Regions from separate parts of the Aeromonas sp. FDAARGOS 1415 genome, predicted to be linked through region 1. Evidence: predicted binding sites of a transcription regulator. Region 1 holds the regulator's gene; the other holds the start of a gene.
The links. The regulator NrdR, encoded in region 1, represses ribonucleotide reductase genes. The targets are predictions, from matches to a motif close to CACNNTATANNGTG.
Positions count from the first base shown of each region.

Region 1 (11,161 bases):
TCCGCCGGCGCCTCTATCCAGTATTCGATGGCGCGCCCGCTGGATGACTTGCTCTTCACCTCGCCGATGCCATCCACATGGCCGGAGACCAGGTGGCCGCCGAGGCGGGAGGTGGGCATCAGCGCCTTCTCCAGGTTGACCGGATCCCCCACCCTGGCGGCGGAAAATCCGGTGCGGGAGAGGGTTTCCAGGGAGACGTCGGCGGTGTAGCGCTGGTCACCCAGGGCGACCACGGTGAGACAGACGCCGTTGGTGGCGATGGAATCCCCCAGTTTGACGTCGCTAAAGTCCAGGGTGGGCGCGTGCACGGTGAGGGCCATGTCCTCCCCCTGGCGGCGCAGCTCGGCCAGGGTTCCCACCGCTTCGATAATTCCGGTAAACATGCAGATCACCTTGCTGATGAGGGGGACTCGCCCCCTTGAACGTTGAAAGATCGGGCCAGCTGGCGACGACGAGGCTCCCCGCCGGCCGGGCCCGGGCGCCTCACGCCACCTTGGCGCTGATGCGAATATCCTGCCCCACCAGCCGCACATCTTTGATGGTGAGCTTGGGTGCCTGGAACAGCCGGGTCAGCCCGGGCAGATGGAACAGGCCCCGTCCCTCGTCCCCCATCAGCTTGGGCGCCTGATAGAGCACCAGATCGTCCACCAGCCCCTTCTCCAGCAGGGCGCCGCACAGGCGGGGCCCCGCCTCCACCAGCACCGAATTGATGTTCTGTTTGGCCAGCAGCATGAACAGGCTGACCAGATCCAGCTTGCCGTCCAGGAGCGGCACTTCCAGCTGTTGCACCCAGGCAGGCCAGTCGCCAGCGGCCTTGTGGCGGGCCAGCAGTACAGGGCTCTCGCTCTGGAACAGGGGCAGGTCGGGGGTGAGCCGGTTTTGGGAATCGACGATGACCCGCAGCGGCTGGCGCAGGGCCTCCTTGGGATAGGCGGCCTTGACCGAGGGGGGCAGCTCGTCCCAGCGCACGGTCAGGGAGGCGTTGTCCGCCAGCACGGTCTCGGCGCTGGAAAGCACCGCATCGTGGCGGGCCCGCAGCCGCTGTACGTCGCGGCGCGCCTCCGGGGAGGTGATCCACTGGCTCTCGCCGCTCGCCATGGCGGTGCGGCCATCCAGGCTGGCGCCGAGCTTGACCGTCACCTGCGGGAAGGCGGTGCGCATCCGCTTGAAAAAGCCCGGGTTGAGGGCCTCGGCCTCGGCGGCCAGCAGGCCGAAGTCGGTCTTGATCCCCGCCTCGGAGAGCATGCGCAGCCCGCGGCCCCCCACCTGGGGATTGGGATCCACCATGGCGGCGACCACCCGGGTCACCCCGGCCTTGATCAACGCCTCGGCACAGGGGGGCGTGCGCCCGTGGTGGGAGCAGGGCTCCAGGGTCACATAGGCGGTGGCGCCGCGGGCCTCTTCGCCGGCTGCGTGCAGGGCATAGACCTCGGCATGGGGTTCGCCGGCACGCTGGTGCCAGCCCTCCCCCACCACCACGCCCGCCTTCACCAGCACGGCACCGACGCAAGGGTTGGGGGCCGTGGTGTAGCGGCCACGGCGGGCCAGTTCGAGGGCCCGGCTCATCCATTGGTAATCGTCTTGACTAAACATCTGGGCTCCCGTTACAGGCGAGAAAAGAGGGTCATATACACAGAGCCTGACGCAGGCTTACTTCTCCAGCTTGGCGATCTCTTCGCCGAACTCACGTATGTCTTCAAAGCTGCGGTAGACGGAGGCAAAGCGGATATAGGCCACCTTGTCGAGTCCCTTGAGCTCGTCCATCACCAGGTTGCCCACCAGCTCGGAGGCGACTTCGCGCTCGCCGGTGGCCCGCAGGCGGGACTTGATGTGGTTGACCGCCTTCTCGATGGCCTCCATGCTCACCGGCCGCTTCTCCAGCGCCCGCAGAATGCCGGCGCGCAGCTTGTCTTCGTTGAAGGGTTCGCGGGAGCCATTGGACTTGATGACCCGTGGCATCACCAGCTCGGCCATCTCGAAGGTCGTGAAGCGCTCATGGCAGAGCAGGCACTCACGACGGCGGCGCACCTGATGGCCTTCGGCCACCAGACGGGAATCGATCACCTTGGTATCAACGGCACTACAGAAAGGGCAATGCATCGGACCTCCGGCGTTGACGGAAAAGGGCGCCGGCCCCACAGGGCCAGGATAATTGGCCCGCCAGTGTAGCACGGCCATGGAAAACCGGTAAAAGCCCAGAAAAAACAATGCCACCCGAAGGTGGCATTGGTCTCAAACCGGGCGTAAGCCGTTATCAGGCATAGACCGGGAAGCGGCGGCAGATGTCCAGCACCTTCTCGCGCACGGTGGCCAGCACTTCGTCGTTGTCGTGGTTGTCCAGCACGTCGCAGATCCAGTTGGTCAGCTGGATGGACTCGGCTTCCTTGAAGCCGCGGCGGGTGATGGCCGGGGTGCCGATACGCACGCCGGAGGTCACGAACGGAGAACGCGGGTCGTTCGGTACGGAGTTCTTGTTGACGGTGATGTTGGCCTTGCCCAGCGCAGCGTCGGCATCCTTACCGGTCAGCTCGCGGCCGATCAGGTCAACCAGCATCAGGTGGTTGTCGGTACCGCCGGAGACGATCTTGTAGCCGCGCTCGATGAAGGTGGCGGCCATGGCCTTGGCGTTCTTCACGACCTGGGCCTGATAGGTCTTGAACTCGGGCTCCAGCGCCTCTTTGAAGGCAACTGCTTTACCGGCGATGACGTGCATCAGCGGGCCGCCCTGGCCGCCCGGGAAGACGGCGGAGTTCAGCTTCTTGTACAGATCTTCGTCGTCAGCGGCGGAGAGGATCAGACCACCGCGCGGACCGGCCAGGGTCTTGTGGGTGGTGGAGGTGACCACGTGGGCGTGGGGCACCGGGTTCGGGTAGACGCCGGCGGCGATCAGACCCGCCACGTGGGCCATGTCCACGAACAGGTAGGCACCGATCTTGTCTGCGATTTCGCGCATGCGGGCCCAGTCGACGATGCCGGAGTAGGCGGAGAAGCCACCGATCATCATCTTCGGCTTGTGCTCAACGGCCAGGCGCTCCATCTCGTCGTAGTCGATCTTGCCAGACTCGTCGATGCCGTAGGGAATGATGTTGTACAGCTTGCCGGAGAAGTTGACGGGGGAGCCGTGGGTCAGGTGACCGCCGTGGGCCAGGTTCATGCCCAGCACGGTGTCGCCCGGCTGCAGCAGAGCCATGTAGACGGCGCTGTTGGCCTGGGAGCCGGAGTGCGGCTGCACGTTGGCGTAGGTGGCACCGAACAGCTCCTTGGCGCGCTCGATGGCCAGGGTTTCAACCACATCCACATACTCGCAACCACCGTAGTAGCGCTTGGCCGGGTAACCTTCGGCGTACTTGTTGGTCAGCTGGGAGCCCTGGGCCTCCATGACGCGGGGGCTGGTGTAGTTCTCAGACGCAATCAGCTCGATGTGCTCTTCCTGACGACGGGTCTCGTCTGTGATGGCCTGCCACAGCTCTGGATCATAGCCGGCGATGGTCATGTCACGTTTCAACATCCGTTTATCTCCTGAAAATCGTTTGCGCGATAGGTGAAGTGGGCCCGCGCATTGTAACGTGAGCTGGATCAAAGAGACAGTCCGACCACCCAAAAAAATGTTTATAAAATGTAAAATACGTCGCAAATCTCGAAATCCGCATGGCCTCCAGGTTCGAGCCATCCGGCACTCACCCAGCGGTTCCCGATTCGCCCCTCTCCCCCGCGCAGGCCGCAAAACCGGGGCCAGATCAAGGTTGCAGCGGTTATTAACAGATAACATTTTATTGAGCGTCGCATCCGCCCGGCCCGATGCGGCACACGCCATGCGTTTTCATCCCGGACCACAAGGGGAAACACCATGATGGATCACCTGATGCTGTTCTTGATTGTCGCGGTCTTCGCTCTTTTCTACTGGGTCTATTACACCGGCAGCCGCAAGGGGGCCTGCGTCACCCGCTGGGAGTCACTGCCCACCCGGGAGCAATACCTAGCGGCCCACCCCGGCGCCGCCGATGGCGACATCGTCTTTTGCATTCATTGCGGTCACCACCAGCAGCTGGAGGTCGGCCTGGTGCACCAGCTGGATTACCGGCGCCAGCACATCTGCCCCCGCTGCAAGCAGGAGCTCTATCGCGAGGCGGAATAGCCCGCGGGAGCGGGCGCCACGGGATTGCTTATGCCGGCGGCAGGTGCCGCGCCTGCCACGCCTCTAGACCGGCCATCGCCTCGTCAAAGTACATGGGCAGCCGTGCCGGGTCACCGCCCCCCTCCTCCACGGCGGCGCACTGCGCCGCGAAGGTGCCCAGCCCGAGCGCCAGGGCGCTCCCCTTGAGCTTGTGGGCCAGCGCCCGCCGCGCTTTCCCCTTGCTGCTTGCCAGCTCGGCCACCAGGGCCGCCCCCTGGGAGGCAAACAGTCCGATCAGCTGGCGGATGCGCGGGCCGCCCAGCAGGGCCAGATCCGCCTCCAGTATCGGGTTCGCCGTCTCCGGATCACTCCCGGAGTCGCCCGGCACGTCCGGCATCTCCCCCCCTTCTTCCCCCTGATACAGCCGGTCGATGGCCGCGGCCAGCGCCGCCAGCCGTACCGGCTTGCCGACGAAGTCGGCGAACCCGGCGGCGAGGCAGGCGCGCACATCCTCCGGGTACATCTGGGCGGAAATGGCGATGGCGGGCAGGTCGCGACCATGCTCCTCCTCGCTGATGGCCACCAGATCCTCGCGCAGGGTCATGCCATCCATGTCCGGCAGGTTGATGTCGAGCAGAGCCAGCTCGAAGGGGCGCTCGGTCACCCGTGCCAGCGCACTGCGCCCATCCTCGGCCAGGGTGACCCTGTGACCGAGGCGCGTCAGCATGCCCTGGGCCACCAGCCGGTTGATCTCGTTGTCCTCCACCAGCAGGATCTCCCGCGGCTGGCCAAGGCGCACCGGCTGGGCGCTGGCCGGCAGCTGGGCTGCCGAGCGCTGCAGCGGCAGGCTGAAGCTGAATTCACACCCCTGCCCCGACTCGCTGGAGAGCGTGAGCTCTCCCCCCATGGCGGCCACCAGCCGGCGGCTGATGGCAAGCCCGAGCCCCGTCCCCCCCTGATGCCCCATGTCCCGCTTGCGCTGGTGGAAGGCCTCGAACACCGCCTCCTGCTCCCCGGACGGGATGCCGGGGCCCGTGTCTTTCACCACGAAACGGATGCAGGGCTCGGCGCAGGGACCCGCACAGGCGAGCGGCGCCACCACCAGGGTGATGCGCCCCTTGACGGTGAACTTGACCGCATTGCCAAGAAGGTTTGCGAGCACCTGGCGCAGCTTGCCCAGATCCCCCTCCACCACGGGGGGGAGCGAGGGGGCGAACTCCAGCGCCAGCGTCACCCCTTTCGCGTCGGCCCTCGGCCCGAACAGGGCGATCAGCTCCTCGGCCAGCGGGCGCAGGGAAAAGGGCTCGCGGCGCGCCTCCACGTGGCCCGCCTCGATCTTGGAGTAGTCGAGAATGTCGTTGAGGATCTCCAGCAGGGATTCACCGCTCTGCTCGATGGCGGCCAGGTAGCGCTGCTGGGTCTCGCTGAGATGGGTATCCTCCAGCAGGGTGAGACCGCCCAGGATGCCGTTCATGGGAGTGCGGATTTCGTGGCTCATGGTGGCGAGGAACACCGACTTGGCCCGGTTGGCCTGCTCCGCCTCGGCGCGGGCCAGCCGCTGCTTCTCCACCTCTTCGTTGAGGCGCGCATTGGCATGGCTGAGCTGTTCCGTGCGCTCCTCGACCCGCGACTCCAGCTCCCGCTGGTAGCGGCCAAGCTCGAGTGCGTTGTCGCGAAACACCTGCAATGCCCGCGCCAGCTCCGCCAGCTCGTCGCGCCCCGCCTCCCCGACCGGCGTCAGGGGCGCCAGATCCCCCCTGGCCAACCGGCTCATCCCGGCAACCGCTCGCTGCAGCGGCCAGACGATGCGGCCATAAACCATGCGCCACATCAGCAGGATGAGCAGCACCAGGGTGAGCAGGCCGATCACCATCAGGGCCTGCTCCAGCAGCTTGAGGCGCTGGCTCAGAGCCTGCTGGCTCTCTCCCAGGGAGTCCCGGGCCTGGTTCACCAGGGTGCCGACCTCGCGGTTGAGGCTCTCCATCAGGGCCTCGTTGGCGGCGGCCAGCACCCGCAGCGCCTCCCCCTTGCCGAGCCAGTCGCTGCGCAGCTGTACCAGCCGATCGCTCTGCTCCAGCACGGTCAGCGCCTGCTCCACCGCCTGGCGGCGAGCCGGATCGGTCACCGCTCCGGCGCGCAGCCGCAGGATGGCCAGCTCACGACGCACCTCCTGCAGCAGGGTCAGCAGCCCGGCCTGCCGGTCGCTGCGCCAGATCTCCTCGATGCGCTGCTGCTGCATCAGGGTGCGGTGGCGCAGCTCCGTCATCTGCTCCAGCCAGTCGAGATCCTGCTCCAGCAGCCGGTCGATCGCCCCATCTGCTGGGCGCCCCTGCAGCGAATAGAGAGAGCCGAGCCCCGCCACCATCACGGTTTCGGCGTTCTCCATCTGGCTGCGGGCCAGCTCCGCCACCTGACCGGCGGCCGTCACCAGCCGGGAGCGCAACGCGCCTCCTTCGGCCATCAGCGTGAGCCGCTCTCCCACCAGCCAGCCCTGCTGGCCCAGGTTGCCGATGATGGTCTGGCTGAGGCGATGCAGCTCGTCGGACGCCGCCTTGCCGCCACCATGGCCCAGTTGCTCCAGCACATGCTGCATCTGCTGCCCCTGCAGGGTGAGCAGCCGCCCCTGATGCTCCCGCTCCTCCTCGCTGGTCGCGGAGGCCAACAGGTGGGAGGAGCTCTGGATCTCGCCGCCGAGCCGCGCCAGGGTGCGGGCCAGCTCCTGATCCGCCAGGGTCTGCTGCACCCCCTGCTCCAGCTGGCGCAGGTGGCTGAGGCCGAACCACCCCAGCAGGGAGGCCCCCAGGGTCAGCAGCGCCATCAGGGAGAAGGCCAGCAACAGCTTGCCGCCCAGGCCGGAAAAGATTCTCACGGGAAGTACCTTGGTTGTGGTCGACTTTGACCGGATAATATGGCCCCACACTTTAACAAAACCTCCGGCCATGCGAAGCGTCTGTCTCTCCCTGTTGCTCATCCTGCTCCCGGCCTGCGCCCTCGCCTTCGAGGTGGATCACTGGCCGGACGGTGCCTTCGGCGGCAAGCCGGCCCGTTTGAACTGGCAAGGGCCCGTCCCCATCACGCGCCCACTGACCCTGTGCGCCCTCTATCCCCACCTGCGCGACGCCTACTGGCTGTCGGTCAATCAGGGCATGGTGGAGGAGGCAAAACGGCTTCGCGTGACGCTGCGCATCCACGAGGCGGGGGGCTACGGCGCCCTTGCCGAACAGCGCCAGCAGTTGCAGCAGTGCGTGAGCGAGGGGAGCGATGCCATCCTGCTCGGCGCAGTGAGCTACGACGGGCTGGACGAGGCGATCAGCGCCAGCCCGCTGCCGGTGTTCGGCCTGGTCAACGATCTGCCCGCCGGACTGGTCAAGGCCAAGGTGGGGGTCTCCTGGTATCAGATGGGCTGGCAGATGGGCCACTGGCTGGCCAAGCGCCACCCTGCCGGCAGCCCGCCGGTGACGGTGGCGCTCTTCCCCGGCCCGCAGGCGAGCGGTGGCAACAATTTCGTCGAGCCGGGCTTTGCCAACGGCATCGAGGGGAGCGCCATCAGGCTGGTGAGCACGGCGCGCGGTGACAACAGCCGCGAGATCCAGCGCACCCTGGTGCAGCAGACCCTGGCCCGCCACCCCGACCTCGACTATCTGGTGGGGGGCGCCATCGCCGCCGAAGTGGCGGTCAACGAGCTGGCCCAGCGCCAACTCACAAAACCCCAAGTATTGAGCACCTACTTCAGCCACGGGGTGCAACGCGGCCTGCGCCGGGGCAAGGTCCTGGCCGCCAACAGCGATCAGATGCGCCAGCAGGGGCGCCTTGCAGTGGCCCAGGCGGTCTGCCTGCTGCAAAGACCCGAGGCCGGCGAGCAGCAGTGCCCGCGGGTGATGGGCCCCCCCATCCTGACCCTGGAGGCCCCCCCGGCCAATCCCGCCAACTCTCTGTCCGATGGCATCTTTCGCCCAGTCTACCGGGTCGGCGTCGACGCCAGCGGCAACTAACCAAGCACTCAAGGAGATAGAGATGAACACATTGCATGCGAGCTGCCTGTGCGGCGCCGTGGCCCTGACCCTGCCGGATCAGTTCGACTACATGGGCAACTGCCATTGCAGCGAGTGCCGCAAGTTTTCCGGGGCGGACTACGCCTCCGTCGGCGGGCTGGATGGTGACAAGGTGGCCATCGTGAAGGGGAGCGAGGCCATCAGCCGCTACCAGAAATCGGACGAGACCAGCCTCGCCTTCTGCCGCCACTGCGGCTCCAGCCTGTTCAGCCAGAAGCGCAGCACGGGCAAGATCAATCTGCGGCTGGGGATACTGGACGAGGCGCCGAGCCAGAAGCCCGCGTTTCACATCTTCGTCGGCTCCAAGGCCCCCTGGCACCAGATAGGGGACGACTGCCCGCAGTTCGACACCCGGCCATCGGCCTGAGTGCCTAGCAAAGCTGAGGATCAGGCGGCCAGCTCGCCGGCGAACAGATAGCCTTCCCCGTGCACGGTGACGAACAGTTGCGGGTCACGGGGATCCTGCTCCATCTTGCCCCGCAGACGGCGGATCAGCACGTCTATGGTGCGATCGCTCGGGCCATCGCCCCGGTGGCTGGTGAGGGCCAGGATCCGCTCCCGGCTCAGTACCCGCCCGGCGTTGGCGATAAAGGCCACCAGCACCTCGTACTCTGCCTTGGTCAGGCGCACCGGCACCCCGTCACGGCTGAGCTGGCGGCGGGGAATATCGAAGCGCCAGGGGCCGAAGCGCACCGCATCGTCGGCCACCGCCGGCTCACTCGGCTGGGCTGCGGCCAATGAGATTCGCCACAGCAGGTTCTTGACCCGCACCAGCAACTCCCTCAGCTCAAACGGCTTGGTGACATAGTCGTCGGCCCCCATCTCGAGGCCCACTATCCGGTCCACCGCATCGCTGCGGCCGGTCACCAGGATGATCCCCACCGTGCTGCGGGCGCGCAGCTCGCGGGTCAGCAGCAGGCCATCCTCCCCCGGCAGGTTGATGTCCAGCATCACCAGGGCCACCTCCTGCTCTGCCAGCACGGCCCGCATCTCCTGGCCGTTCTCGACCGCGGTCACCCGATAGCCCTCCCGCTCGAAATAGCCGGTCAGCTTCTCGCGGGTCACGGCATCGTCTTCAACAACCAGAATGTGGTGGCTCATGGGCAGGGTCCGCAGGGTTAGACAGAGTTCAACATGGGGGGATTATTCTATTCATAATTTTTCATAAATACCCCTATTTCGTTAATTTTCGGCGGCAGCCCTGTTCACAACGCCTCCCTATCATGGCCTCCATCAAAAAAGTGATGTGAGAGAACATGATGAAAAAACTGTGGCATTTCCTGCGCACCCCCAGCCGCCGCTGGTCGGTACTGGCGCTGGTGCTGGCGGGCGTCGGGGTCACCCTGGCCGGCAGCGTCGGCCTGCACTACGGCTTCGAGAAGACCAGTACCCTCGAGTTCTGCATCTCCTGCCATACCATGAAGGACACCGTCTACCCCGAGTACAAGGAGTCCATCCACTTCAAGAATGCCTCCGGCGTCCAGGCCATCTGTACCGACTGCCATCAGCCGAAGGACTTCGTCGGCAAGGTCGCCCGCAAGATGGAGGCGGCCAACGACCTCTATCAGCAGTACATAGGCCACAGCATCGACACCCAGGAGAAGTTTGAAGACAGGCGTCTGCACCTGGCCGAGAAGGTGTGGGCCCGCATGAGCAGCCAGAACTCCAAGACCTGCAAGTCCTGCCACAGCTACGACAACATGGACCACGCCAAACAGTCCCCCGCCGCCGCCCTGGCGATGAAGGATGCCGCCGCCAAGAACATGAACTGCATCGAGTGCCACAAGGGCATTGCCCACGAGCTGCCGAACATGGCGGGCGGCTTCCGTGCCACCTACGCCACCCTGGCAAGCGATGCGCAAGAGGCACCGGCCGCCGAGACCCTCTACACCCTGGGCGAGAAGGATCTCTACGAAAGCGAAGAGAGTACCGAGCCAGTCGGCAAGCTGCTGCCCGCCTCCCGCATCGATGTCGTGGCCCGCAGCGGTGATCGCCTCAAGGTGACCATCGAAGGCTGGCGCGAAACCGAAGGCAAGGGCCGCGTGCTGAGCGAGTACATGGGCAAGCGGGTCTTCGTGGCCACCATCCGTGACGAGCTCAGGGCCAACGAGCAGATCCTGAAACAGGAGACCGACAGCGCCACCCATATCAAGTGGGAACAGGTGCAGGTGCAGGCCTGGGTCGATGGCAAGGGCCTCGAATCCTCCCTCAAACCGATCTGGGATTATGCCGGCGAGATGTACAAGTCCACCTGCAACTCCTGCCACGCGGCGCCGGATCCGGCTCACTTCACCGCCAACGGCTGGATCTCGGGTCTCAAGGCCATGTCCGCCTACTACCGCCTGAGCAAGGAAGAGGAGCGCACCCTGCTCAAGTACCTGCAAAACCATGCCGCCGATACCGGTGGTCAGGGCAGCCACTAATTCCGGATTCGAGAAAGGAATAACAAGATGATCAATATTTCCCGTCGTGGTTTTCTGGGTGGCTTGCTGGCCAGCGGTGCCAGCGCCCTGATCGGCCCCTCCCTGCTCGGTCGCGCCGTGATGGCCGCCGAGTCTGGCGACAAACTGGTGCAGTCCGGCTCCCACTGGGGTGCCTTCCGCGCCCGTGTGGTGGGCGGCCGCTGGGTCGAGACCCTGCCGTTCGAGCATGACAAGCATCCGACCGAGATGCTCAAGGCCCTGAGTGAAGTGGTCTACAACCCCTCCCGCATCCGCTACCCCATGGTGCGTCTGGACTGGCTGCGCAAGGGCCACCAGTCCGACACCAGCGAGCGCGGCCAGAACCGCTTCGTGCGGGTAACCTGGTCCCAGGCGCTGGACTTCTTCTATCACGAGCTGGAGCGGGTGCAGAAGACCCATGGCCCGAGCGCCCTCTACGCCGGTCACTCAGGCTGGCAGTCGGTCGGCAAGCTGCACTCCGCCGGCGCCATGCTGGGCCGCGCCATGAACCTGCACGGCACCTATCTGGCTAAGGCCGGTGACTACTCCACCGG
Region 1 covers NZ_CP077363.1:2,347,921-2,359,081, reverse strand. The annotation lists gene I6L45_RS11245 (riboflavin synthase) at 1-383, opposite strand, end outside; gene ribD (bifunctional diaminohydroxyphosphoribosylaminopyrimidine deaminase/5-amino-6-(5-phosphoribosylamino)uracil reductase RibD) at 484-1,593, opposite strand; gene nrdR (transcriptional regulator NrdR) at 1,651-2,100, opposite strand; gene glyA (serine hydroxymethyltransferase) at 2,255-3,508, opposite strand; gene I6L45_RS11225 (hypothetical protein) at 3,848-4,135, shown strand; gene torS (TMAO reductase system sensor histidine kinase/response regulator TorS) at 4,164-6,983, opposite strand; gene torT (TMAO reductase system periplasmic protein TorT) at 7,054-8,106, shown strand; gene I6L45_RS11210 (GFA family protein) at 8,129-8,533, shown strand; gene torR (two-component system response regulator TorR) at 8,554-9,267, opposite strand; gene torC (pentaheme c-type cytochrome TorC) at 9,423-10,589, shown strand; gene torA (trimethylamine-N-oxide reductase TorA) at 10,617-11,161, shown strand, end outside.

Region 2 (11,161 bases), 1.3 Mb from region 1:
CCGGGGTCTCCTATGCCATGCTCAAGCGCGGCGAGGAGCAGGCCAGGCTGGCGACGGCCTGAGCCGGATGTGGGTAAATGAAAAAGGCGGCCTGCGGGCCGCCTTTCTTATGGTTGGCAAAAAGGGGGAAAGCGTCAGAAATCCAGATCGGGCTGCGCCGGGGCCTCGGGCGGTTCACCTTCCCTGGCCTTGCGCCGCGCCGCCTCGACCCTGGCCTTGCGATTGCGGCACAGGCGCAGCACCTCCTGCTGCTGGACAGGGGTCATCTTCTGCCAGTAGAAACGCTCTTCCCGGCTGCGCAGGCACCCCTTGCAATACCCCTTGTTGTTCAGCTCGCAGACCCCGACGCAGGGGCTCTCGAGCGGGAAGAATTCGAGCTGTTCCATCCATGACCTCTCACACCTTGTCACCTTGTTATAACCCAGAAGATCCCTGCAGGAAAAATCCGTCGTGTGAGGGTGGAAGGCGTTTGCTTTCCCATGGCAATTTTGGCATCTTCCCCGCCGTGCAAGACACAAGGTGTTATATGAGGACATATGAATAGACATGCGTACTGGTTGGCCGCCGCCGTGGTGGGGTTGGCCGGTTGTGCGGGCAGCCCTGAACCGGTCAAGGCGCCCCAGAAAAAGGCGGATTCCAGATGCTTTCTGAACTGTGAGGTCCCGGAAAACCTGGGCAAGCAGTATCTGGATGGTGCCCTGCCAGGGGATCTGGTGCGGGTGGAGCGGGTCAACAGCCGCGCGCGTGCAGATTACAGCAAGTTCGGCCCCCAGAGCCGGCTGGTGCTGGAGCGATCCGGCCGCATGGCGAGCCGCTATGGGGAGCTCTATCGTCAGCTCTCCCGTTGGGTGGCCAATGGGGGTGATCCCGCCCAGATCACCCGCTACGGCGTCAGCCTGGCCCAGCTCGGCGGCGCCGATCGCATGGGCAACGTGCTCTTCACCGGCTACTACTCGCCGGTGCTGGAGGTGCGTCACCGCCCGGATGCCGAGTACAAGTACCCCATCTACGCCATGCCCAACTGTGGCGGGCGCTGCCCGAGCCGGGCCCAGATCCACAGAGGTGCGCTGGCCAACCGCGGGCTGGAGCTGGGCTACAGCCGCTCCCTCATCGACAACTTCCTGATGGACGTGCAGGGCTCGGGCTTCGTCCACTACGGCGATGACGACCGGCTGCAATACCTCGGCTACAGCGGCAAGAACGGTCACGGCTACGTGAGCATCGGCCGGGTGCTCATCGACCGCGGCGAGGTACCCAAGGAGCAGATGTCCATGAAGGCCATCAAGGAGTGGGCGAGCCGCCAGCCGGAGGAGAGCGTGAAGGAGCTGGTGGAGCAGAACCCCTCCTATGTCTTCTTCGAGCGCCGTCCCACCAACGACGTGGTCGGGGCTGCGGGCATTCCGCTGCTGCCTATGGCGGCGGTGGCGGCCGACAAGACCCTGCTGCCCATGGGCACCCCCATCCTCGCGGAAGTGCCGCTGCTCGACAAGGCCGGCAACTGGACCGGCAAGCACCAGCTGCGCCTGCTGATCGCGCTCGATGTGGGCGGCGCGGTGAAGAAGGGACACCTGGATCTCTACCACGGCATGGGGGAGAGGGCCGGTGTGGAAGCGGGGCACTACAAGCACTTCGGCCGTGTCTGGAAGCTGGGCCTGCACCACGGGCCGACAGCTGCCCCCTGGTTGTAATCCGCTGAGGGGAAGGGCGTCTGCAAGAGGGCGCCCTCAACGAAGAGATAGAGAGAAAAAAGCCGCCGGATTGCTCCGGCGGCTTTTTGTTTGCTGTGCAGAACCCGGGGGACGGGGCTGTCAGCCCTTCCGGATATCCAGCTTGATGGCACCGACCGGCTGGCAGCAGCAGGGGAGGCACTCCCCCTGGGAGACAAAGGCGAGCGGGACGGCGGCATAGTGCACCTTGCCTGCCAGCAGCGGCGTGCGGCAGGCGCCGCAGTAGCCGCTGCGACACTGGAACTCGACCCTGTGGCCGTGGCGCTCCAGGGTTTCCAGCACGCTCTCGCCGGGATGGGCGTGCAACACCCCGTCCCGGGTATGGACCCGGGGCGTTGCGGCCTCGTGCTCGGCGTCTCTCAGAGACGGGGCGGGGGGCAGGGTGCCGATGGCCTCACTCACGGCAAGACCTCACCAAGAGACGGCATGAAGGTTGCCGTCAGTCCGGGCGCGTGCAATCACAGCTCGAAGTCACCGAGATCGTCGGCGTGCACTTCGCTGTCGATCTGACCGACCAGGTAGGAACTCACTTCCACTTCCTGAGGCGCCACCTGCACGTTGTCGGAGGAGAGCCAGGTGTTGATCCAGGGGATGGGGTTCTGCTTGGTGCCGGCAAAGGCCGGCTGCAGGCCCACCGCCGCCATGCGCAGGTTGGTGATGTACTCCACGTACTGGCAGAGGATGTCCTTGTTCAGGCCGATCATGGAGCCGTCCTGGAACAGGTACTCGGCCCACTCCTTCTCCTGCAGGGCCGCTTCCTTGAACAGCTCGAAGCAGGCCTGCTCGCACTCGACAGCGATCTCCGCCATGTCGGGATCGTCGTTGCCGCTGCGCATCAGGTTCAGCATATGCTGCGTCCCCGTCAGGTGCAGGGCCTCGTCGCGGGCGATCATCTTGATGATCTTGGCGTTGCCCTCCATCAGCTCGCGCTCGGCGAAGGCGAAGGAGCAGGCGAAGCTCACGTAGAAGCGGATCGCCTCCAGGGCGTTGACGCTCATCAGGCAGAGATAGAGCTTCTTCTTGAGCTCGCGCAGGCTGATGGTCACCTCGCGATCCCCGATCCGGTGGGTCCCCTCACCGTGCAGGTGATAGACGGAGGTCGCCTCGATGAGATCGTCGTAGAAGTGGCTGATGGAGCCGGCGCGCTTCAGGATCTGCTCGTTGGTCACGATGTCGTCGAACACCTGGCCCGGGTTGTTGACGATGTTGCGGATGATGTGGGTGTAGGAGCGAGAGTGAATGGTCTCGGAGAAGGCCCAGGTCTCGATCCAGGTCTCCAGCTCCGGGATGGAGACCAGCGGCAGCAGCGCCACGTTGGGGCTGCGGCCCTGGATGGAGTCCAGCAGGGTCTGGTACTTCAGGTTGGAGATGAAGATGTGCTGCTCGTGGGGGGGCAGGGCCTGGAAGTCGATGCGGTCGTGGGAGACGTCCACCTCTTCCGGGCGCCAGAAGAAGGAGAGCTGCTTTTCGATCAGCCGCTCGAAGATGTCGTGCTTTTGCTGATCATAACGGGCCACGTTGACCGATTGGCCGAAGAACATCGGCTCCTTGAGCTGATCGTTTTGGGTCTGGCAGAAAGTTGAATAGGCCATGGTTCGACTGTCGTGAAATGGGGGAAACAGGAAGGCGGGAGCTTCATGCTCCCGCCCGGTTCATCAGATGGCTCGGCGGTTAGATCTTGCAAGCCCCGCCGGCACACCCGTCATCCTGCAGATCGGTCTGGGTGTCGTCTGCACCGTCACGGGTGTTGTGGTAGTAGAGGGTCTTGAGGCCGTACTTGTAGGCGGTCAGCAAGTCCTTGAGCAGCTGCTTCATCGGCACTTTGTTGCCTTCGAAGCGGGCCGGATCATAGTTGGTGTTGGCGGAGATCGCCTGATCCACGAACTTCTGCATGATGCCGACCAGCTGCAGGTAACCGTCGACGCTCGGCTGTTTCCACAGCAGCTCGTACTGATCCTTCAGGCGATGGTACTCGGGCACCACCTGCTTGAGGATACCGTCCTTGGAGGCCTTGACGGAGACCAGGCCGCGGGGCGGCTCGATGCCGTTGGTGGCGTTGGAGATCTGGCTGGAGGTCTCGCTTGGCATCAGGGCGGTCAGGGTGGAGTTGCGCAGACCCACGGTGCGGATCTCCTCGCGCAGGCTTTCCCAGTCCAGGTGCAGCGGCTCGTTGCACAGGCCATCCAGATCCTTCTTGTAGGTATCGATAGGCAGGATACCCTGGGCGTAGGTAGTCTCGTTGAACGCCGGGCAGGGGCCGAACTCGCGGGCCAGCTGCACGGAGGCCTTCAGCAGGTAGTACTGGATCGCCTCGAAGGTGCGGTGGGTCAGCGCCAGACCGGAACCGTCGGAGTAGCGGGCACCGTTCTTCGCCAGGTAGTAGGCGTAGTTGATGACGCCGATCCCCAGGGTGCGGCGGTTCATGCTGCCCTTCATGGCGGCCTTGAGCGGGTAGTCCTGATAGTCGAGCAGGGCGTCCAGGGCGCGTACCGCCAGATCAGCCATCTCTTCCAGGTCTTCCAGCTTCTCGATGGCACCCAGGTTGAAGGCGGAGAGGGTGCACAGGGCAATCTCGCCGTCCTCGTCGTCCACGTTGTTCAGCGGCTTGGTGGGCAGCGCAATTTCGAGGCAGAGGTTGGACTGGCGTACCGGCGCCACGCTCGGATCGAACGGGCTGTGGGTGTTGCAGTGATCCACGTTCTGGATGTAGATGCGACCGGTACCGGCACGCTCCTGCATCATCAGGGAGAAGAGATCCACCGCCTTCAGGGTCTTCTTGCGAATGGCCGGATCCTGCTCGTACTTGACGTAGAGCTCCTCGAACTTGTCCTGATCCGCGAAGAAGGCGTCATAGAGACCCGGTGCGTCGGACGGGGAGAACAAGGTGATGTCACTGCCCTTGATGAGGCGCTGGTACATCAGCTTGTTGATCTGCACGCCGTAGTCCATGTGACGGACCCGGTTCTCTTCCACGCCGCGGTTGTTCTTCAGTACCAGCAGGCTTTCGACCTCGGTGTGCCACAGGGGGTAGAAGAGGGTGGCGGCACCGCCGCGCACGCCGCCCTGGGAGCAGCACTTCACGGCAGTCTGGAAGTACTTGTAGAAGGGGATGCAGCCGGTGTGGAAGGCTTCGCCGCCACGGATGGGGCTGCCCAGACCACGGATGCGGCCGGCGTTGATGCCGATGCCGGCGCGCTGGGAGACGTAACGCACGATGGCGCTGGCGGTCGCGTTGATGGAGTCCAGACTGTCATCGCACTCGATCAGCACGCAGGAGCTGAACTGGCGGGTCGGGGTGCGCACGCCGCTCATGATCGGGGTCGGCAGGGAGATCTTGAAGGTCGAGACCGCATCATAGAAGCGCTTGATGTAGTCCAGACGGGTATCCTTCGGATACTTGGAGAAGAGGCAGGCCGCCACCAGGATGTAGAGGAACTGCGGACTCTCGTAAATTTCGCCGGTGACGCGGTTCTGGACCAGGTACTTGCCTTCCAGCTGCTTGACCGCCGCGTAGGAGAAGTCCATGTCACGCCAGTGATCGAGGTAGCCGTTCAGCTCCTCGAACTCGGCCTGGGTATAGTCTTCCAGCAGGTGCTTGTCGTACTTGCCCATGTCCACCAGCTTGGCGACATGCTGATACAGGTGGGGCGGCTCGAACTGGCCGTAGGCCTTCTTGCGCAGGTGGAAGATGGCCAGACGGGCGGCCATGTACTGGTAGTCCGGGCTTTGCTCGGAGATGAGGTCAGCAGCAGCCTTGATGATGGTCTCGTGGATGTCGGCGGTACGGATGCCGTCATAGAACTGGATGTGGGACTTGAGCTCCACCTGGGAGACCGACACATTGTCGAGCTTCTCGGCGGCCCAGTCGAGCACACGGTGGATCTTGTCCAGATCGATGGGTTCTTTGTGTCCGTTACGCTTCGTCACAAACAAGTTCATTGGCTGATGACCCCTTTCATTGATACCTGGCGGTATCGGTTGATTCCCGAAAAACCATCGCGCGACGCTCCCGACGGGCCAATCCAGGCGACGGGGTGGGGGCGTAATGCGCGATGAATCACAAGATATAGTGTTATTTTGAATTCGAACTACAAGATAGTGAGGTCGTCACGGCATTGCAATCTGTGGATAACGCATTAGCTGTGGATAAATTGTGGGTGTCGTGAGCCGAGTTAGTGGACGCTCACAGCGAACGGGTTTTCATGCGTCCGATCCGGTAAATGCAAGTCCGGTGATCGAAGATGGAAAATTAAAATAACTTTTTTTGCTTGCGAAAGCAGGGTGTTTTTACTAGCAAATTCAGCCTGGTTATCCCTTGCGCAGACAGGGTCAAAAGGTGTCCTTTTCCCCTTTCTGGAGGGTTGCCAAACCCGGTGAAAGAGGGAACGCCTGGGATCCCTCTGGTGGTTGCCCGTGGGGCCGTGAGCCATCACCGTGTTCATATGGCTATTGATGGACGGCCAAAGCTGTCTGGCGAATCCATCTATAGTCCGGCTTCAGGTCAGCTCGTAGCGCAACCAGTGGTGCAGGGCCTGCACGGTATCAAAGTGAAGGTCGGCACCCCAGTCGGCGGGATCCTCATTGTCATTCAGATAACCCCAGCCTGCGACGGCGGTGCGCATCCCCGCATTGCGACCCGCCTCGATGTCGCGTACGTGATCCCCCACATAGAGGCAGTGCGCCGCGTCCACCCCGAGCCGCTCGCAGGCAAAGTACATGGGGGCGGGGTCGGGCTTGCGCACCGGCAGGGTGTCGGCGCTGACCGCCACGCCGCAGCTGGCGAGCTCGGGCAGGGCGGCCAGGAGCGGCTCGGTGAGAAAGCCCGGCTTGTTGGTGACGATGCCCCAGGGCAGTTGCCGCTCGTCCAGCCACTCGATGAGATCCACCATGCCTTCATAGGGGCGGGTGCCGACGCAGAGGTTGGCCGCGTAGTAGTCCAGCAGGGCGGTGCGAAGGCGCGTGGCCCCGAGCTCCTCGAGCAGCTCCTCCCCAAGGCCGGCCCTGAGCAGCCCGAGGGCCCCGTGGGAGGTGGTCTGGCGGATGATGTCGTCAGAAAGCGGTGCAAAGCCTTCGCTCACCAGCACGTGGTTGACGGCGGCGCCGAGATCCGGCGCGGTGTCGAGCAGGGTGCCGTCCAGATCAAACAGGACGCAGCGAAGGGGCATAGGGTGGGGGACGCTCATCAGCCTTGCTCCGGGCGCTCGAAGGCGACCATGTAGTTGACGTCGACGTTGCGACCGAGTTTGAAGCTGTTGGAGAGCGGCGCATAGTGCACGCCGCTCATGTCCCGCACCAGCAGGCCCGCCGCTTCGCCCATGCGACAGAGTTCGGCCGGGGTGATGAACTTCTTGTGGTCGTGGGTGCCCTTGGGGACCATCTTCAGCAGGTACTCGGCCCCGAGGATCATCATCAGATAGGCTTTGGGGTTGCGGTTGATGGTGGAGACGAACACCTTGCCCCCCGGGCGCACCAGGGTTGCGATGGCGCGCAGCACCGAGGCCGGATCCGGCACGTGCTCCAGCATCTCCATGCAGGTGACCACGTCATACTGGCCCGGAGCTTCGCCCGCGTGGGCCTCGGCGGTGATCTGGCGGTACTCGAGCTCCACTCCTGCTTCCAGTGCGTGCAGACGGGCGACGCCCAGGGGCTCCTTGCCCATGTCGATGCCGGTGACGCGGGCACCCCGGCGGGCCATGCTCTCGGAGAGGATGCCGCCACCACAGCCGATGTCGAGCACGCGCTTGCCAAACAGGCCGCCGCTCTTGTCGGTGATCCAGTCAAGGCGGACCGGGTTGATTTGATGCAGCGGCTTGAATTCGCCCTCCATGTCCCACCAGCGGGAGGCGATGGCTTCAAATTTGGCGATTTCTGTCAGATCGACATTGGCATCACTATTCATGTTTTGATGATCCTGTGGCAAGGCGCGCAGCGGGCTGGGCGCGCGCAATCTATTGTCCTGGCGCGCATTATAACGGACCGACCTCGTCGCACCAGCCCGATGTGCTCATCGGATTTGTGGCTTAATGTATTTGGCTCAGTGTGTTACCATGTCGCGCTGTTTAAGCCAAAGAACAACTAATTAGGGATTAAGGCTTTCTATGAGCGATCTGGCCAGAGAGATCACGCCGGTCAACATCGAAGAAGAGCTCAAGAGTTCCTATCTGGATTACGCCATGAGCGTGATCGTAGGACGAGCTCTGCCGGATGTGCGTGATGGCTTGAAACCGGTTCACCGCCGCGTTCTGTATGCAATGAACGAGCTGGGGAACGACTGGAACAAGCCCTATAAAAAATCGGCCCGTGTGGTCGGTGACGTAATCGGTAAATATCACCCGCATGGCGACAGCGCCGTGTATGACACCATCGTCCGTATGGCGCAGGATTTCTCCATGCGCTACATGCTGGTCGACGGTCAGGGCAACTTCGGTTCGGTGGACGGCGACAACGCCGCGGCCATGCGTTACACCGAAGTGCGGATGGCGCGCATCTCCCACGAGCTGCTGGCCGATCTGGACAAAGAGACCGTGGACTGGGTGCCGAACTACGACGGCACCGAGATGATCCCGGCTGTCATGCCCACCAAGGTCCCCACCCTGCTGGTCAACGGCTCCTCCGGTATCGCGGTGGGCATGGCGACCAACATCCCGCCTCACAACCTCACCGAGATTGTCAACGGCTGTCTGGCGCTGATCGAAAACGGCGACCTCACCATTGACGAGCTGATGACCCATGTCACTGGCCCGGATTTCCCCACCGGCGGCATCATCAACGGTCGTTCCGGCATCGTGCAGGCGTACCGTACCGGTCGCGGCTCCATCTATGTGCGCGCCAAGGCCGAGGTGGAAGTGGACGAGAAGAGTGGTCGCGAGACCATCATCGTTCACGAGATCCCCTATCAGGTGAACAAGGCTCGTCTGATCGAGAAGATCGCCGAGCTGGTCAAAGAGAAGAAGATCGAGGGCATCAGCGCCCTGCGCGATGAGTCCGACAAGGACGGCATGCGCATCGTCATCGAGATCAAGCGCGGCGAGTCCGGCGAGATTGTGCTGAACAATCTCTACAAGCACACCCAGATGCAGACCACGTTCGGCATCAACATGGTGGCGCTGGACAACAACCAGCCCAAGGTGATGAACCTTAAAGAGATCCTGGATGCCTTCCTGCTGCACCGCCGCGAAGTGGTGACCCGCCGGACCGTGTTCGAACTGCGCAAGGCGCGGGATCGGGCGCACATCCTGGAAGGGTTGGCGGTGGCTCTGGCCAACATCGATCCCATCATCGAGCTCATTCGCCACAGTGCGACCCCGGCGGATGCGAAAGCCGCCCTGGTGGCCAAGGGTTGGGAACTCGGCAACGTGGCCGCCATGCTGGAAAAAGCGGGCGACGACGCGGCTCGCCCCGAGTGGCTGGAGCCTGAGTTCGGCATTCGCGACGGGCAGTACTTCCTGACCGAGATCCAGGCCCAGGCCATCCTTGACCTGCGTCTGCACAAGCTGACCGGCCTCGAGCACGAGAAGATCCTGGAAGAGTATCAATCTCTGCTGGATCTCATCGCCGAGCTGCTGCACATCCTGGCAAGCCCGGAACGCCTGATGGAAGTGATCCGCGACGAACTGCTGGCCGTGCGTGAGCAGTACGGCGACGAGCGTCGCACCGAGATCAGCATGTCCAGTGCCGAGATCAACATCGAAGATCTGATCACCCCGGAAGACGTGGTCGTGACCCTGTCTCACCAGGGCTATGTGAAGTATCAGCCGCTCTCCGACTACGAGGCCCAGCGCCGCGGTGGTCGTGGCAAGTCGGCCACCCGGATCAAGGAAGAGGACTTTGTGGAGCGTCTGCTGGTGGCCAACACCCACGACACCATTCTGTGCTTCTCCACCCGTGGCAAGGTCTACTGGCTCAAGGTGTATCAGCTGCCGGAAGCGTCCCGTGGCGCCCGCGGTCGTCCGATTATCAACCTGCTGCCGCTGGATGAGGGTGAGCGCATCACCGCCATCCTGCCGGTGAAAGAGTATGACGCCGAGAAGTACGTCTTCTTCGCCACCGCCAACGGCACCGTGAAGAAGACCAGCCTGTCCGACTTCAGCCGTCCGCTCTCCTCCGGTATCCGTGCCATCAACCTCAAAGAGGGTGATGAGCTGATCGGGGTGGACATCACCGATGGCAGCAACGAGATCATGCTGTTCTCCGATGCGGGCAAGGTGGTTCGCTTCGCGGAAGGCAGCGGTCGCGCTGATGCCGATGCCACTGACGAGGTCGAAACCGACGACGATGCCGGCAACGACGATGACGGCAGCGACAACGGCGAAGGCACCGAGAGCAAGGGTACCTTCAAGGGCGTGCGACCCATGGGCCGTACCGCTGCCGGTGTGCGCGGCATCAAGCTGGGCGCTGGTGACAAGGTGGTCTCCCTCATCGTGCCGCGCGGCGAAGGGGCTATCCTCACCGCCACCGAGAATGGTTACGGCAAGCGTACCGCGCTGGACGAATACCCGACCAAGAGCCGGGGTACCCAGGGCGTCATCTCCATCAAGGTGGATGAGCGCAACGGCAAGGTGATCGATGCGATCCAGGTCGAGGATACCGACCAGATCATGCTGATCACCAACGGCGGTACCCTGGTACGTACTCGCGTTGCCGAGGTGAGCGTCATCGGCCGCAACACCGGCGGTGTGCGTCTGATCCGTACCGGTGAAGACGAAACCGTGGTCGGCCTGCAGCGCGTTGCCGAGAGCGACGAAGAGGAAACCGAGGCCCTGGCCGTCGAGGGGGAGGTGTCTGAAGGCACCAATACCGCCGCAGACACCGGTGCCGTCGATACCGGGGAGGCGGGTGACGAGTAATCGTTCCCCCTTTACCCGATACAAGAGAGCGACCTTCAGGTCGCTCTTTTTTTATGCCCGCCGTTGGCTGCCCCAGCCAGGCTGCCGCCAGAGCGGCAACCGAGATGTCATCGGGGCGTCATGCCCCTGTCATGGGGGCAGGGCATCTTGCCTGTGTCGGCGATCACAGCGGCGGCCTCTGCCGCGAAGGAGTATCTTATGACGAGCTGGGTAATGTGGGAGATCTGGTGGAGCAGGATGTGGGGACAGGAGACCGGGAAGAATGTACCCGCCGGGGAAGAGGAGGTTGCGTATGAACCTTCACGCCTGCCGGCGGAGCTGATCGAGCAGGGTAAACCGGTGCGTTCTTATCCATCGAGAGCGCGAGGTTGAGGGCAAGGCTCAAAACAGCCGCAGTTGCTCGCCCGGGCGGATGAAACGATCCAGGTTCAGCTGGATGTGGCGCTTGCCCAGTTGCAGCCGCCTGCTGATGAGGCGAAATCGCTGGGCGAGCAGGTCGGCAAACTGCCCTTCGCCGCGCATGCGGGTGCCGAAGGCGTGGCTGTTGAGGACACCGCCCCGGCTTGCCCGCAGCTGGTTCAATATGGC
Region 2 covers NZ_CP077363.1:3,635,569-3,646,729, reverse strand. The annotation lists gene fruA (PTS fructose transporter subunit IIBC) at 1-62, shown strand, start outside; gene I6L45_RS17025 (DUF1289 domain-containing protein) at 135-386, opposite strand; gene mltA (murein transglycosylase A) at 537-1,688, shown strand; gene yfaE (class I ribonucleotide reductase maintenance protein YfaE) at 1,809-2,108, opposite strand; gene nrdB (class Ia ribonucleoside-diphosphate reductase subunit beta) at 2,186-3,319, opposite strand; gene nrdA (class 1a ribonucleoside-diphosphate reductase subunit alpha) at 3,399-5,666, opposite strand; gene I6L45_RS17000 (HAD family hydrolase) at 6,224-6,910, opposite strand; gene ubiG (bifunctional 2-polyprenyl-6-hydroxyphenol methylase/3-demethylubiquinol 3-O-methyltransferase UbiG) at 6,910-7,626, opposite strand; gene gyrA (DNA topoisomerase (ATP-hydrolyzing) subunit A) at 7,826-10,573, shown strand; partial or broken gene I6L45_RS16985 (PA0069 family radical SAM protein) at 10,955-11,161, opposite strand, start outside.
Region 2: a site for NrdR is predicted at 5,786-5,799, ahead of nrdA (class 1a ribonucleoside-diphosphate reductase subunit alpha). Genes of this name have one in related genera too.